DNA from 2 places in the Lysinibacillus sp. NPDC056232 genome. Region 2 is predicted to be linked to the other one. Evidence: predicted binding sites of a transcription regulator. Region 2 holds the regulator's gene; the other holds the start of a gene.
What was found. Region 2 encodes CtsR, which represses protease genes until heat stress. Its sites were predicted from a motif close to ATGGTCAATAAAGGTCAAACA; they were not measured.
Positions count from the first base shown of each region.

Region 1: the regulator CtsR is predicted to act here: its motif matches at 2,591-2,611, upstream of ACFCYJ_RS04795 (ATP-dependent Clp protease ATP-binding subunit).

Region 1 covers NZ_JBHJTF010000004.1:59,343-67,246, forward strand. The annotation lists gene ACFCYJ_RS04775 (prolyl oligopeptidase family serine peptidase) at 38-802, shown strand; gene ACFCYJ_RS04780 (metal-sulfur cluster assembly factor) at 856-1,164, shown strand; gene ACFCYJ_RS04785 (hypothetical protein) at 1,341-1,475, opposite strand; gene ACFCYJ_RS04790 (Crp/Fnr family transcriptional regulator) at 1,719-2,405, opposite strand; gene ACFCYJ_RS04795 (ATP-dependent Clp protease ATP-binding subunit) at 2,675-4,801, shown strand; gene ACFCYJ_RS04800 (YjzD family protein) at 4,851-5,045, opposite strand; gene ACFCYJ_RS04805 (beta-ketoacyl-ACP synthase III) at 6,261-7,199, shown strand; gene fabF (beta-ketoacyl-ACP synthase II) at 7,230-7,904, shown strand, end outside.
Region 2 covers NZ_JBHJTF010000013.1:59,933-67,836, forward strand. The annotation lists gene ACFCYJ_RS12000 (ATP-dependent Clp protease ATP-binding subunit) at 1-698, opposite strand, end outside; gene mcsB (protein-arginine kinase McsB) at 688-1,797, opposite strand; gene ACFCYJ_RS12010 (UvrB/UvrC motif-containing protein) at 1,794-2,342, opposite strand; gene ACFCYJ_RS12015 (CtsR family transcriptional regulator) at 2,357-2,827, opposite strand; gene ACFCYJ_RS12020 (magnetosome magnetite crystal formation protein family) at 3,029-3,334, opposite strand; gene ACFCYJ_RS12025 (class I SAM-dependent methyltransferase) at 3,457-4,140, shown strand; gene corA (magnesium/cobalt transporter CorA) at 4,411-5,370, shown strand; gene ACFCYJ_RS12035 (hypothetical protein) at 5,543-5,752, opposite strand; gene ACFCYJ_RS12040 (protoglobin domain-containing protein) at 6,058-7,368, shown strand; gene ACFCYJ_RS12045 (acyl-CoA thioesterase) at 7,417-7,896, opposite strand.

The DNA.
Region 1 (7,904 bases), on a different contig from region 2:
TAACATAAAGATGAGACAAAAATTGGGAGTGACAAAGATGATTGTTGAGAAAGAATTGTGGGGAAATATTCCTTTATTACATATACATACGGAAAATATGAATGAAGAAACCCCGGTAGTGATTTTTTTACATGGTTTCATGAGTGCAAAAGAACATAACTTACATTATGCATATCAATTAGTAGGAAGAGGGGTGCGTGTCCTATTACCAGATGCAAAATTACATGGCGACCGTAGTGAAGGTCTGTCTGAGATGCAAATGAGCTTACATTTTTGGGATATTGTTTTAAATTCTATTCATGAAGTTGAACAATTATATAATGAATTAAAGAATAAAAAATTATTAGTGAACGATAAAATTGGCATTGCTGGTACATCGATGGGTGGAATTGTAACATCAGGCTGTTTAAAGCGTTATGATTGGATCAAAACAGCAGCGGTATGTATGGGTGCACCAAGTTTTATTAAATTAGCGGAGTATCAATTACAGCAATTTGCTAAAAACGGTGTGAATCTGCCAATGTCTGAAGAAGAAGTAAAACAAACGAATGAGCTTCTAGCTAAATATGATGTCAGCCTAACACCAGACAAATTTGCAGGACGACCTGTACTATTTTGGCATGGGGAGTTAGATAAAACTGTACCTTTCAATGAAACGTATAATTTTTATTTAACTTTACGCAAATATTATGAAACAAATCCAGAAAACTTAAAATTTTTAGCTAATAAGAAAGCGGGTCATGCTGTGTCACGTGACGGTATGTTAGCAGCAACTGAATGGCTTGCACAGCATTTGGCATAATAAGATGCATCTGCTATGATTAAGTTAACACTGTGACGGAAGGAGAAATACAGATGGATCAAGATATGAAAGACAGCATGTTCGGTGCATTAGAAAATGTAATTGACCCTGAGCTTGGTATTGATATCGTCAACTTAGGTTTAGTATATGATGTAGAGTTAGATGAAGAAGGTGTAGCAACCGTTACAATGACGCTAACGTCTATGGGCTGCCCAATGGGACCTGTTATTGTTGATCAAGTGAATACAGCTTTAGGTGAGCTTCCAGAGGTAAAAAGTACAAATGTCAATATTGTATGGAATCCACCTTGGTCAAAAGATAGAATGTCACGCTATGCCAAAATGGCATTAGGTGTACGCTAAGTCCACTAAAGCACGATAAAAAATCCCCGCTTGCAACAGTAAGCGGGGATTTTTTCTGTTTTTGAAATACAAAATAGTTAAAGTAATCTTTGTGACTGTGGCGTGCTTTAAATGAGGAAGATTTCTGTTCCAAGCTACTCATCATAAAACAACAGAAGAAACTTATAATAATGACGCTATTGTACATCTGGTGTTGCTGACGCTTTACTATCTGAAATACAACAATTGTTGCTGTCGCTTCGCTTTCGCACAGACAAAACATTGTTGCTAAAGTTTTTTGTTGTATCACTATGAATTTTAGTAACATGCAAGAAGATACACGCTATGTGAAGTGGTTGATTGGAGTGGAGGCTGGGCGACTCCTCGGGGATCAGCGTCACAGATGAGACCCTGCAGCGCAGCGAAGCGGCTCATCGGACGCCCCCAGGAAAGCGCCCAGCCGGAACGGAAATCAACCTCCTCACTTTGCAAAAGGCGCCATACTTTATTTATTTACATAATAGAACACAAAATCCCCACTTATAACTCATAAGCGGGGATTTTGCATGTTGCTATTAATCAATACGACATATTTGTAACGGACAATTCTCACAGGCGATTTCATCCTTTAAAAATTGTAGATCGTGAATGGTTATATAACCTTTTTCGAAAGATATAATATTGTGCTTCTTTAAGTCATTCAGCATGCGATTAATCATCTCTCGACTCGTCGCACATAAATTAGCGATCTCTGTATTTGTTAACGGGAAGTCAATATAAATAGTGTCATTTTCTAAAGGCTTCCCATAAGTATTCGAAAGACGGATAAGCGTTGAAAATAAAGCGCCCTTTTTCCCATTTAAAATCAAATCACGCAAACGACTTTGATGCTTTAAATTTTCTGTTTGCAACCACTTCATATATTCCACCATTAAAATAGGTTGTTCCACTAGTAAAAGTTCCAATGATTCACGGCTTAGAACATATAAACTGGAGGGCTCTAATACTTTAGCGGTCATCGAATTATACGTAAGGTTACAAAATAATGAGCCTTCTCCAATGATACTATCAGGACCACAAATACGAATGGTTAATTCCTTCCCATTCTCCGTTTCCTGACTAATCGAGATAGTTCCTGTTTTTATATAATAAATTTCTTTCGCACGTTCGCCCTCTAAAAAGATTTTACTATCCTTATTTACTTTAATAAAAACACCGTGCTTTTGAAAAAGATCGTGAAATTTCTTTTGTATATTATCCATAATAGTCATATCTTCAACACATCTCTTTCTTTTTTCATAAAAATTGTTTAATTATTACAAAATAAGGTGAGTAATTTACTAAATATAAGAAATATACTTTTATTATAACGTAATTTTCCAGTTATAAGTGAAGAAATTTTAGGGCTAATTCTTTGCTATGGTTTGTCGAGTGTTGTAAAATAAAGTTAGTCAAAAAAGGTCAAACATTTTTTATGAAATAGAATGGCAAACGGAATTCCGCTTAACATTATTGAAAAGGAGTGCTAAATATGCAATTTCAACAAACAAATGACAAAAAACCATTAGAGCAATTTGGACGTAATTTAATTGAAGAAGTAAAAAACGGTAAAATGGACCCGGTTATCGGCCGTGATGAAGAAATTCGTAATGTCATTCGCATTTTAACACGCAAAACGAAAAATAACCCTGTCTTAATAGGTGAGCCGGGGGTTGGTAAAACAGCTATTGTAGAAGGATTAGCCCAACGTATAGTAAAGGGCGATGTTCCTGAAGGGTTAAAGGATTGCATACTGTATGAGTTGGATATGAGTGCCTTAATAGCAGGTGCTAGTTATCGTGGTCAATTTGAAGAGCGCTTAAAAGGTGTATTAAAAGAAGTAAAAGAATCAGAGGGGCGCATTATTTTATTTATCGATGAAATCCATACAATTGTTGGCGCAGGTAAAATGGATGGTGCAATGGACGCGGGAAATATGCTAAAGCCAATGCTTGCACGAGGTGAGTTACATTGTATCGGGGCTACAACATTAGATGAATACCGTATGTATATTGAAAAAGATCCTGCTTTAGAGCGCCGTTTCCAGCAGGTGCTTGTACGAGAGCCATCTATTGAAGATACAGTTTCCATTTTACGAGGCTTGAAAGAGCGTTTTGAGTTACATCATGCAGTACGTATTCATGACCGTGCAATCGTAGCGGCAGCGGAGCTTTCTAATCGCTATATTACAGAGCGTTTCCTGCCAGATAAGGCAATCGATTTAATCGATGAAGCATGTGCGATGATTCGAACAGAAATTGATTCCATGCCACAGGAATTGGATGCAGTAACGCGCCGTATTATGCAGCTCGAAATTGAGGAGCAAGCGTTGTGTAAGGAAAAAGACGAGGCAAGTAAAAAGCGTCTAGAGCAACTCAGCGAGGAATTAACAAAGCTTAAAGAATCCTCTGAGGGCATGCGTAAACAATGGGAAACCGAAAAAGAAGCGTTACATGGCATTCAGAAAAAACGTGAAAAACTTGATAAATACCGCCGTGACTTAGATGAAGCAGAAAGTAAATATGATTTAAATAAAGCAGCCGAACTACGTCATGGGAAAATTCCTACACTTGAAAAGGACATTCAAGAGATGGAAAAACAATTAGAGAATGGTACGGAATCACGGATTTTACGTGAAGAGGTAACAGCTGATGAAATCGCATCAATCGTTTCACGCTGGACAGGAATACCAGTGACGAAATTAGTAGAAGGTGAGCGTGAAAAATTATTGCGCTTAAAAGATACATTGCATGAGCGTGTAATCGGACAAGATAATGCTGTACAGCTTGTTACAGAAGCGGTATGGCGTGCTCGTGCAGGTATCAAAGACCCACATCGACCAATTGGTAGTTTTTTATTCCTAGGGCCAACAGGTGTTGGTAAAACAGAGCTTGCGAAGGCACTAGCGGCACAGTTGTTTGATTCTGAGGATCATTTTATTCGCATTGATATGAGTGAATATATGGAGAAACATAGCGTATCACGTCTTGTAGGGGCACCTCCAGGCTATGTTGGCTATGAGGAAGGTGGGCAATTAACAGAAGCTGTTCGCCGAAATCCGTATTCAGTTGTATTATTAGATGAAATTGAAAAGGCCCATCCTGATGTCGCGAATATTTTACTACAAATTTTAGATGATGGGCGCATTACTGATAGCCAAGGGCGTATGGTCAACTTTACGAACACGGTGGTCATTTTAACTTCTAATATTGGCTCAAGCTATTTAATGGAAGCAAAAGAAGACGATGCTGCTGTTGAGGATGTAGTGATGGCTGCACTGCGTCAACATTTTAAGCCAGAGCTGTTAAATCGTATGGATGATATTATTATGTTCCATGCACTATCAGATGAGCATTTTACAGCTATTGCATGGAAATATATCGAACAGCTTGTCAAACGAGTTGCAGAGCAAGACATTACTTTACAAGTAGAACAAAATGTAGTTGATTGGGTTGTAGAACAAGGAGCAGATGCTCAGTTTGGTGCAAGACCATTAAAACGCTTCGTGCAACGTTATATTGAAACGGCGGTTGCAAAAGAATTGCTTCGAGGTGAAGTATTACCAGGAGAAACATTGCACATTAGAATGCATGATGGCCAATGTGTTGTTGAAAAATAACAAAAAAAACCTGTTCCGCATTGAGCGAAACAGGTTTTTTCTAGTTGAATTAATGATTGTCTGCAGCTTCTGGAGTTGACTCGTTTGGAATAACTGCACCGATGATGAAAACAAGAATTGTAAATACAACTGATGTGACAACAGCAGTTTGGAAATCAAACGTTGTACCAAGTACAGAGCTTACTACGTAGTTTAACATTGTAACTAGTAGGAATGACCATATGAATGTTACGATATATTGCATTAATTTCACCTCAACCGAACTTTTTTATATCATAAAGTTTTACTACATATTCATTATCATATCATAACATAAATCGAAAAAAAAAGAACCTTTTCTGTGAAACATGGCGAATTTATCACGATACCATCAATTGAGAATATTTTAGATGGCAAAATATTCGATTGGTTCATATCTATTTTCGATTTCCTACTGTTTCCGGAAGTGTATCTTTTCTTAGCTTCTACATTAATGTGAAAACATGATTTTTTCATTATTGTTGGCAGGTATGATTATTATCATTGTTTTAATGATTGAAAAAGTTATAGAGAAAAAGAGTAAAGAAAAGGTTGAAGTATTGGATAAAAAATAGCATGGTTCATACACGCTCCAATATTATTTTATAGAGTAAAAGGGTTAACGTTTGGTTATCTATTATTCAAACCTAAGCTATTTCATACCGAGGTGGCTTATTTGGGTCATCTGTGCGTGGGTTATTTTAAATTTGAAACTTTTTTAAGTATCATTCGTAATATAACTAGACAATTCGAATTGATAGAACTGAAAAAAGGGAGAAATGAATTTTTGAACCATTGAATGAAACAATTACTTTTTGTGATTTACTTGATTACCATTGCGGATGCGTATTACTCAACGTTGTTTATTGAACCAAAAACACCACCGCAACACCAGACGATTAAAGCGTCAGCCATTACGTTGACACAACTACGGTAGCAAACCTAACAAAAAGAAAAGTACAACACGTCGTTTGAAACCTTCTGTGTTGCAACCCATCAAGCGATTTCTTCAGAGCGCTAAGTGTTACAAAGAAAACGTGGTCCTTAACGACCTATTAGAGAATAGATTGGACGTACGCAGATTCATGCGAGAGCCATCTCTCATCTTTTTACGATATCGACTTTTACGTTGTTGATAATATATGTTAGCAATTGTTAGGCTAAAGCTGCAGATCTATTTGCAGCTTTTTTTCATTAACCACCATTATTAAATTTTTCAGCCTCACTTATCCCCAAAAATACGCTTTTTCCTGCATCAACTCTAAAAGTTGTAGATGACATTTGTTAAATCTTATGCCATGTATATAAGTTGATTGGAGACCCTTGATACTACTAGTTTTAAGACGTTAAATTTAATTCATCTTGCACCTCTCCTTCATTATGAGTTATAATTATGACCAGTTACTAATAATTGATAGTAAGAAAGCAGAGGGGTTGCTAAATGAACGCTGGTATTATAGGAATTGGCAAATACGTTCCGGAGAAGGTCGTTACAAATTTTGATTTAGAAAAAATGATGGACACTTCGGATGAATGGATTCGAACACGCACGGGGATTGAAGAACGTCGTTTTGCCGCAGATGATCAGGATACGTCAGATTTAGCAGTAGCTGCTGCTAAGGAGGCTATTGCAAAAGCAGGTATTACGCCAGAGGAAATAGGATTAATCCTTGTTGCAACTGTAACACAAGATCAAAACTTTCCAAGTGTAGCATGTATGGTTCAGGAGCAAATCGGAGCAGTCAATGCAGCTGCGATGGATCAAGCTGCTGCTTGTGCAGGATTTATATATAGTTTAGTGACAGCAAAGCAATTTGTAGAATCAAATGCTTATAAATATGTCCTAGTAGTAGGTGTTGAAAAGCTGTCGAAAGTACTTGATTGGGAAGATCGCAATACTGCTGTATTATTCGGTGACGGTGCAAGTGCAGCGATTGTTGGTCCAGTATCAGAAGGTAGAGGTATTTTATCATTTGAGCTTGGAGCTGACGGTACAGGTGGTAAGAACTTGTATTTAACACAGCAAGATACAATCGCTATGAATGGCCGTGAAGTATTTAAGTTTGCCGTTCGTCAAATGGGTGAATCTGCAATAAACGTTTTAGAAAAAGCAGGTTTAACAAAAGACGACGTAGATTTTTTAGTGCCGCATCAGGCGAATATTCGAATTATGGAATCAGCTCGTGAGCGTTTAGAGCTACCACCGGAAAAAATGTCAAAAACGATTCACAAATATGGGAATACGTCTGCAGCATCTATTGGTATTTCCTTGGTAGATGAGCTTGAAGCAGGTAAGATAAAAGATGATGATTTATTAGTACTTGTTGGATTTGGCGGTGGCTTAACATGGGGCGCCGTTACAATAAGATGGGGAAAATAAAAACGAAAAATGCTTGAGGGGAGTAAGACAATGAGTAAACGACGAGTAGTAATTACAGGAATTGGCGCAGTTACACCACTAGGAAATAGCATCGAAGAAACATGGACTAACATTAAAGCTGGAAAATCTGGCGTTGGCGAGTTAACACGTTTAAATAAAGATCTTTTCGCAGCGAAAATTGCTGCTGAAGTGAAAGATTTTAATATAGAAAAGTATATTGAACGTAAAGAAGCACGTAAAATGGATCGCTTTACACAATATGCTTTAGCAGCATCCATCATGGCGATGGAAGATGCACAATTAACAATCGATGAAGAGCTAGCACCACGTGCAGGTGTCTGGATTGGCTCTGGAATCGGTGGGATGGAAACATATGAACAACAGTTTTTAACTTTCCAAGAGCGTGGAGCAAGACGTGTAAGTCCATTCTTTATTCCCATGATGATTCCGGATATGGCTTCAGGCCAAGTGTCGATTCACTTTGGGGCAAAGGGCATTAACTCTTGTTCAGTAACGGCTTGTGCTTCAGGAACAAACTCCATTGGGGATGCTTTTAAAGTAATTGAACGTGGCGATGCAGATGTTATGATTTCTGGTGGTGCTGAGTCGCCAATCGTTACGATGGCAGTAGCGGGCTTCTGTGCAAATACTGCTTTATCTTTAAGTACAGATCCAGAAACAGCTTGCCGTCCATTCGATAAAAAT
Region 2 (7,904 bases):
TCTGGCACTTCATTATTAATAATTTGCTGCGCTAAGCCTTCAGCAATAGCTGTTTTACCAACACCTGGCTCCCCGACTAATACAGGGTTATTTTTTGTACGGCGAGATAGAACCTCGATAACACGTGTAATTTCCTTGCTTCGACCAATGACTGGATCTAAAGTACCTTCACGAGCAATTTGCGTTAAATCACGAGCAAGGCTATCCAATGTTGGTGTATTGGCAGCCTGTGCAGCTTGTTGACCAGATTGAGCATTGTCGTTATTGCCTAATAACAATAGCACTTGCTGACGAGCCTTATTCAATCCGACACCAGCATTATTTAATACGCGAGCCGCTATCCCTTCACCTTCACGAATAAGCGCCAATAGTAAATGCTCTGTTCCAATATAGGAATGACCTAATTTACGTGATTCATCGACTGATAGCTCTATTACTTTTTTAGCTCGAGGTGTGTAGTGGACAATTGGGCCAACATCCTCTTTCCCCTTCCCTACAAGTTCTTCAATACCCGCTTCAATCATTTGAGGGCTAATATCAATGGCTTCTAATGCTTTTGCAGCAATACCGCCACCTTCACGGATAAGCCCTAAAAGAATATGCTCTGTTCCAATTGATTCGTGCTTCCAACGAATTGCCTCTTCTTGTGCAAGCTGTAATACTTTTTGTGCGCGTTGTGTAAAACGATTAAACATCAAATGAATCCTCTCCTTTTCCCCGAATAATAGGCTTACTCACATTTTCTCGAGACAGTGCCTCACGAAGCATTTCAGCCCGTACGCGATCTCGCTCAGCAGGCGGCAAAACGTCCCCTGCGTAATTCTGTAAAAATCCAGGTTGCATACTGACTACACATTCGTTTAATTTAGTCGCTTTAATACCTTCAATTAACTGTAAATCTACGCCTAAACGAACATTTGATAGACAGGTAGCGGCTTCCTCACTCGTTAAAATTCGAGCATATGTTAACGTACCTAAAGCACGGTACACACGGTCTTCTAGAGCAAGTTCTGCTTTTTCCATTAACTTGCCTCTTGCATGCCGTTCTTTTTGAATTATTTTTTCAGCGACACTTTGGATGTCCGCTAAAATGTCATCCTCTGTTTTTCCTAGTGTAATCTGATTTGACACTTGGTAAACGTTACCTATATTTTCGCTACCTTCTCCATATATTCCTCTTACCGTCATTCCTAATCGTGTCATTGCATTAATGATTTGATTCATCTGAGCCGTGAGTGTAAGGGCTGGCAGGTGCATCATGACAGATGCTCGCAAACCAGTACCAATATTTGTTGGGCAACTTGTTAAATAACCAAATGTATCTCGGAATGCATAAGGCAAAGCTTTCTCTAAGGTACGATCAATTTTATTGGCCTGCTCGTATGCCTGTTGAAGTTGAAAACTCGCTGTCATACATTGAATGCGTAAATGGTCTTCTTCGTTCACCATAATGCTAATTGATTCGTCATCAGATAAGAGCATGGAGCCAACTTGCTCTTTTTTTGCAAGCTGAGGACTAATTAAATGTTTTTCTACAAGTATTTGACGTTGTAAAGGCGTTAAATCCTTAATAGCAAAATATGAATAATTTTCTTGAAGTTCTGTACTGTCCTTTATTGCATGTGTAACTGCCTGTTCTACATGTAATGCTTCATCCTCTGTAAAAGCTAATGGAAAACGATAACCATCTAAATTTCGAGCAAGGCGAATGCGTGTACTAATGACAATATCTGAATAATCATCCTCCACACTCATCCATATTGGTGTAGCACGCTCTAAAAACGATTCAATCATCACGACACATCACCACCTTCAAATTGTACCTGCTTCTCAAGTTCCTTCGCTTCATCGCGAAGCTTAGCTGCCTCTTCAAATTGTTCTTTATCTACAGCAAGCTTCATACGTTTACGAATATCCTCAATTTGCTTTTTGATGACATAAACATTGCTTCGAGCACCGGGCATTTTCCCTATATGTTGAGGCCCAGCCTGTATGCGGTTAAAGAGCTTCGGTAAGTGCTCGCTAAAGGTATCATAGCAGCTAGGGCATCCAAATTTGCCTTCTTTTAAAAACTGCTTATACGTAAATCCACATTGTGGACATGTTTGCGGTTGTGCTGGTGCCTGCTGTTTTTCACCCACTTTTTGTTGCTGCCATGAAGGTGAGCCAAACCAATTAGATAATAGCTGTTGAATAGATATTGGCTCTTGCTTAAATTCAGCATGAAATGGATGGAACTGCGAGGCGCAGACGTCACAATAATGGTGCTCCACCTTTTGACCACTTTGAACTTGTGTTACGGTAACTGTCGCATTACGCTGCTTACAATGTTCGCATATCATTTCCATCACCTCTTTTATTTTTGCTGTTCATATTTAATCGTTGTTAGCATCGCTCGTAAAATTTTTGCTCGAATATGATCCCGTAACGGGAGTTGCAAATCAATAGTTGAACGATCAACTGCTGCTAATATTATTTTCGCTTCTCGCCTTGAAATTACCTGCTCATCAATTAGTCGATAAACTAAATCTTCTGCCATTGTTTGCGATGCCCCACCTTCTATTTGCCTAAGGACATCATCGATTAGATCAATTTGTGAATTCGCGCGGACACGTAAAATTCGAATGTATCCACCACCACCACGTTTGCTTTCAACAAGGTAACCTCGTTCGGCAGTAAATCTTGTATTAATTACATAATTTATTTGTGAGGGCACGCACTGAAATTTATCTGCGATTTCACTACGTTTTATTTCAATATGCCCTTCTCCACCTAATTCAAGTACTTGCTTTAAGTAGCCTTCTATGATGTCTGATATATTACGCATTTTAGGAATACACCTCGCTTACTACACTGACTTTGACTATCTTTGACTTTCTTTGAGTATATTATACAAAACGCTTGAAAATAATTGCAATTATTTCGCACACAGAAAAAATCCACCGAATGCTTTAACTATAAGATACCCTTATCGGCAAAAGAAAAAACGCAAGCATATGCAACTAGCATATACTTGCGTCTATAAAAATTATACCCAGCGACCAACAATTGGATAACGCCAAGGCTCATCAGATAAAGCCTTCACAATACCGATAATTGGTACGATAACATACATAATGCCGAAAGCAATCACGAACGGTATACCAATGAGCAGGAAGCTTAAAATACCCGAAATTGTAAGTAATGCTCCAATGACAATTTGGAATAATAAAGCTTGCACAGAAACACTCTTTACCTCTTCATCCGAGCCAATCAAGAAAAATATAATAGGTACTAACCATGGCGCAAAAAATGCACTTGCGTGTATGATTACCTTAGACCATTTTGTTTCCATTTATATCAACCCTTCCATATAATTTTTTAGTTTATGTACTACTTTTTACGAAACTACCCCTCAAATAGTTTCAAATATGAATTGGCTTTATTAAAATTTTTTTGAAAGGCATGTGATACTTGATGGAATTTAATAACACACTTGCAAATGAATATGAAAAAGGTATTCGTCGTACGCTACCAAGCTACGATGCAATGCTGCGTTTAACACAAACCTTTTATCAATCTGCATTACCTGAGAACGCTGAATTTTTAGTAATTGGTTCCGGAAGCGGTAATGAAATTTTACAGCTCGCTGAGAAAAGACCTCATTGGTCATTTGTTGGCATCGATCCATCAGAAGCGATGCTACAAATAGCTAGCGAACGTTTAAAATCTCTACCTAATAATATTTCTTTATATCAAGGAACTATACTGGATACTAAGCCGTCTTCAGTAAAATTTGATGCAGCAAGCTGTGTACTAGTGCTTCATTTTATAAAAGATGATCAAGAGAAGCTTGCAACATTAAAAGAAATAGCAAATAATTTAAAGCCTGATGCTCCATTTGTGCTCGTCTCAAAATACGGGCAGCCAGGTTCCTTAGAAACCGAGCTACAATTTAATTTATGGCGTGCTTATTGGCTACAGCATACAAAGCTCTCACCATCAGACGTAGCGGAAATGGAGAAATCCATCCGTTCTCTTTCATTTATGTGTGAAGAGGACATTTTATCACTATTACAGCAGGCAGGCTTTACAAAACCATCTAGATTCTTTGCCACTACTTTATTTGGCGGTTGGATATGTTATAAAGAAAGCGTATAACTTCTTTCAGCAAATGTCTTTTGTACCGAAAGCGTAGCGACAGGTACAGGTGTCCAAACACCCGCTGAAATAGAGGAACTCAGCCTAAGAACACCACGTCCTGTGGCATTACTGAAATGACCGACATCGTGTCAACCCTCGTGCATGCCTAACCACAAAGCCGATTCTGGACGCAATTATGCCGAGGCATAATTGATAACTTAAGGCATTCTTTCATGTGAAGATCAATACACCTGTTAGGATAGAATTAAAAGAATTGAGGTGAATGCTGTGATACGCACATTTGGAATTACAAAAGACCAAAAACTTATAAAGGAATTTCCGCTTGAAGATATACACAAAAACGAATTTGAATGGTACTGGGTCGATTTTAATTGTCCGACCGATGAGGAAGAATTACTGTTAGACACATTTTTCCACTTCCATCCACTCGCTATAGAAGATTGTTTAATGCGTTTACAGCGGCCAAAGCTCGATTTTTATGATGATTTCCATTTCTTTGTTATTCAAAGGATGAACGAAGAATTAACATCTGAGGAAGTAAATATTTTTGTTTCTAATAAATATATTGTCACATTCCACAAAAATGTAGCACCGGAAATAGATCGAGTACAAAAGATGTTAGAAAAACAGCCAAAGAATTGGGAACGTGGCACAGTGTATTTAACGTACCAGGTAATCGATAAAATCGTTGATAGCTATTTCCCACTTGTCTATAAAATTGAGGATCATTTAAATGAACTTGAAGATGAGCTTACCTACCAAAGTAACCCCAATGCCATGAAAATTGTATTTGAATTCCGTAGTGATTTGCTCGATTTAAGACGCACCATTTTACCAATGCGTGATTTATTATATCGTATCCTTAACTCTTACCGATTTTCTCTTAAAAAATCAGAACGTGCTTATTTCGGAGATATTTACGATCATCTACTAAAACTCACCGAAATGATCGAATCTAACCGCGAGCTCACTGCTGATATGCGTGATAGCTATATGGCGATGAGCTCTAGTCGCATGAATGGCATTATGATGACCTTAACAATTGTTTCAACAATCTTTATTCCTCTAACATTTATTGCCGGTGTTTATGGAATGAATTTTGACTATATGCCCGAACTACATGGGAAATTTAGCTACTTTGTCGTACTCGGAATTATGATTCTTATCGCTTTATTTATGTTGGCAATCTTTAAACTTAAAGGTTGGTTCAATTTATTTAAAACTTAAAAGTAATCGTTTATCCTTGAATATTAACATTACAATCGGGATCACAGGAACGGAGTGACGAGAAGATTGAAGCCAAGCCACGGAAAGTGTCCCTCGGCTTGGAAATCCACCAATTATTCTTTTGTCGACAAGCTGAAGGCACCTTAGAGATTTTCTAAGGTGCCTTTCACTGTTAGTAAGGACCGCGGTCATCAACTTTATCTTCACCTTGCTGTGGAAATAAAAAGTATGCAAGCACCCCAGATACTAATGTTGCACAGATAGTAATTAATAGTTGATCTAAGTTTGGTACTTCAGCATAGTAGTTTCTTAACATGTAAACCGACCCAATTGCTACAATTACCATAACCGGAATGACAAATTTGAAACGTTTCTTCTCCATATAATACCTCCTCAAAACTATTGTTACGTTCAAGCTAAACAGTTCGTATTTTACAGGTTTCCTATTTCAAATTCAATTTACCTATTACCTTTTTAGTAGTCTATTTCATGACTTTTAATTGACAATCATCTGTAATTGATAAAAAAATATAGAAATAAACTAAAATTTCAACCAAATATAGTACAAAAAATAGTAGAATATATTAAATACTATATATTCCGCAAATTAACGACCCAAGCAATTTAATAGGTATTTAGTTTACTATTCTATACATAATACGGACTTAAGAAATGGAGCAAACAACGATGAGTTGGTTTACAAAAAAGAGCGATTCTAGCTACTCAATTACATTAACACCTGAAAATTATAAGAGCAATGTACAATTGGATGTATCAAACCATCCAAAACTTCAAAAACAGTTACAGCTTTTAGATTTAACAATTGAGGATTTAGCCATCATTAAACAACTACAGCCTTTAGCTAAGGATTTAGTTCCTGAAATGGTGGATCAATTTTATGCAGCCATTAGTTTGAGCCAAGATTTGTTAGAAATTATAAACAGAACGTCACAAATCGAGCGTTTAAAAGTTACTTTACATAAACATTTGAGTGATATTTTTGAAAGTCGTATTAATGACTCTTATATTAATGAACGGAAGGCCATTGCCGAAACCCATGTTCGAATTGGTCTACAATCAAAGTGGTATATCGCCTCATTCCAATCGTTAACAGCTACCTTTACACGCTTTACAGATGAGTTAGATATATCAAAACATGATGCAATTCGTGCTATCAATGCCTTCTGCAAAATCATTAACTTTGAACAGCAGCTTGTAATCGAAGCCTATGAAAAAGAAGAGGAACGCATTCGTGCAGTAGACGGTGAAACAAAACATGCACTTGTTACTACCATTCAAAAAACGGCAGAGGAACTCAATGAGATTAGTGAAGAAACAGCAGCTTCTTTATTAGTCATTTCCTCTCAAACAGATGATATCGCAGTAGCTACTAAGCAAGGCTTAAGCTTTGTTGCTGATACACAGGAAAAATCCAGACGTGGACAGCAGCAGCTGCAAGATCAAAATGATTTAATACAGGTAATTTTACAAAGTGTAAACAGCCTCGAAGTTACGATGAACCAGTTACGCACATCTTCTCAAAAAATATCGGAAATTGTAGGACTGGTCACAGGAATTGCCGATCAAACGAACTTATTAGCACTGAATGCTTCTATCGAGGCAGCCCGTGCAGGTGAGCATGGTAAAGGCTTTGCTGTTGTTGCAGAGGAAGTTCGTAAGCTTGCTGAGGAAACAAAAAATGCTGTACAAAATGTTTCCCATCTCATTAAAGAAACAGAAAGTAATATTACAACCATGTCGACTTCGGTTATTAACGTTGATCAAAAGATTCAACATAGCGTAGATACACAAAACAGTTTATCTAAATCGTTTAATGATATCGCCGATGCTGTTTCTGGAATTCAACAGCAGTATGTAAATACATCAAGAGATATTTCTGCAATCTCTAATTTGATTACCGAACTGTCACAAGGTGCTACACTTGTTTCTTCTTCTTCCGATTCACTTATTAACGTGGTAAATGAATTAAAAATGTAAGCACGAAAAAGGGAAACTGACAGTATACGTCAATTTCCCTTTTTATTTTTAATGCGGTAATTCCCGTTTTTGTTTACGATGTTCTCTTCTTGCAGGGCCGGTTTCAAACAGACGTTTTTCAGCATCTGTTTCAGGATAAATTGCAGGAACTGGCTTAGGTTTTCCGTCATCATCTACTGCAACCATCGTTACAAAGGATTCCGTCGTTAACTTTTCCTCACCAGTTTCAATGTTTCGTGAAATAACTCGAACATAAACTTCCATTGAAGAACGTCCCGTTGACGAAACAATACTTTCAATTTCTAAAATAGCCCCTACATGTGCTGCCGATAAAAAATCAACTGAATCAATAGAGGCTGTGACTACATGCCCTTTTGCATGCTTCATTGCTGTAATAGCAGCAATTTCATCAATATACGCTAACACTCTTCCACCGAAAATGGAGTTGTGATTATTTGTATCTGGCGGTAATACGAGACGCGTTTGAACTGTACGTGACTGACCCATCGGTATTGCGTTGTTTGTCATAGTTCTTG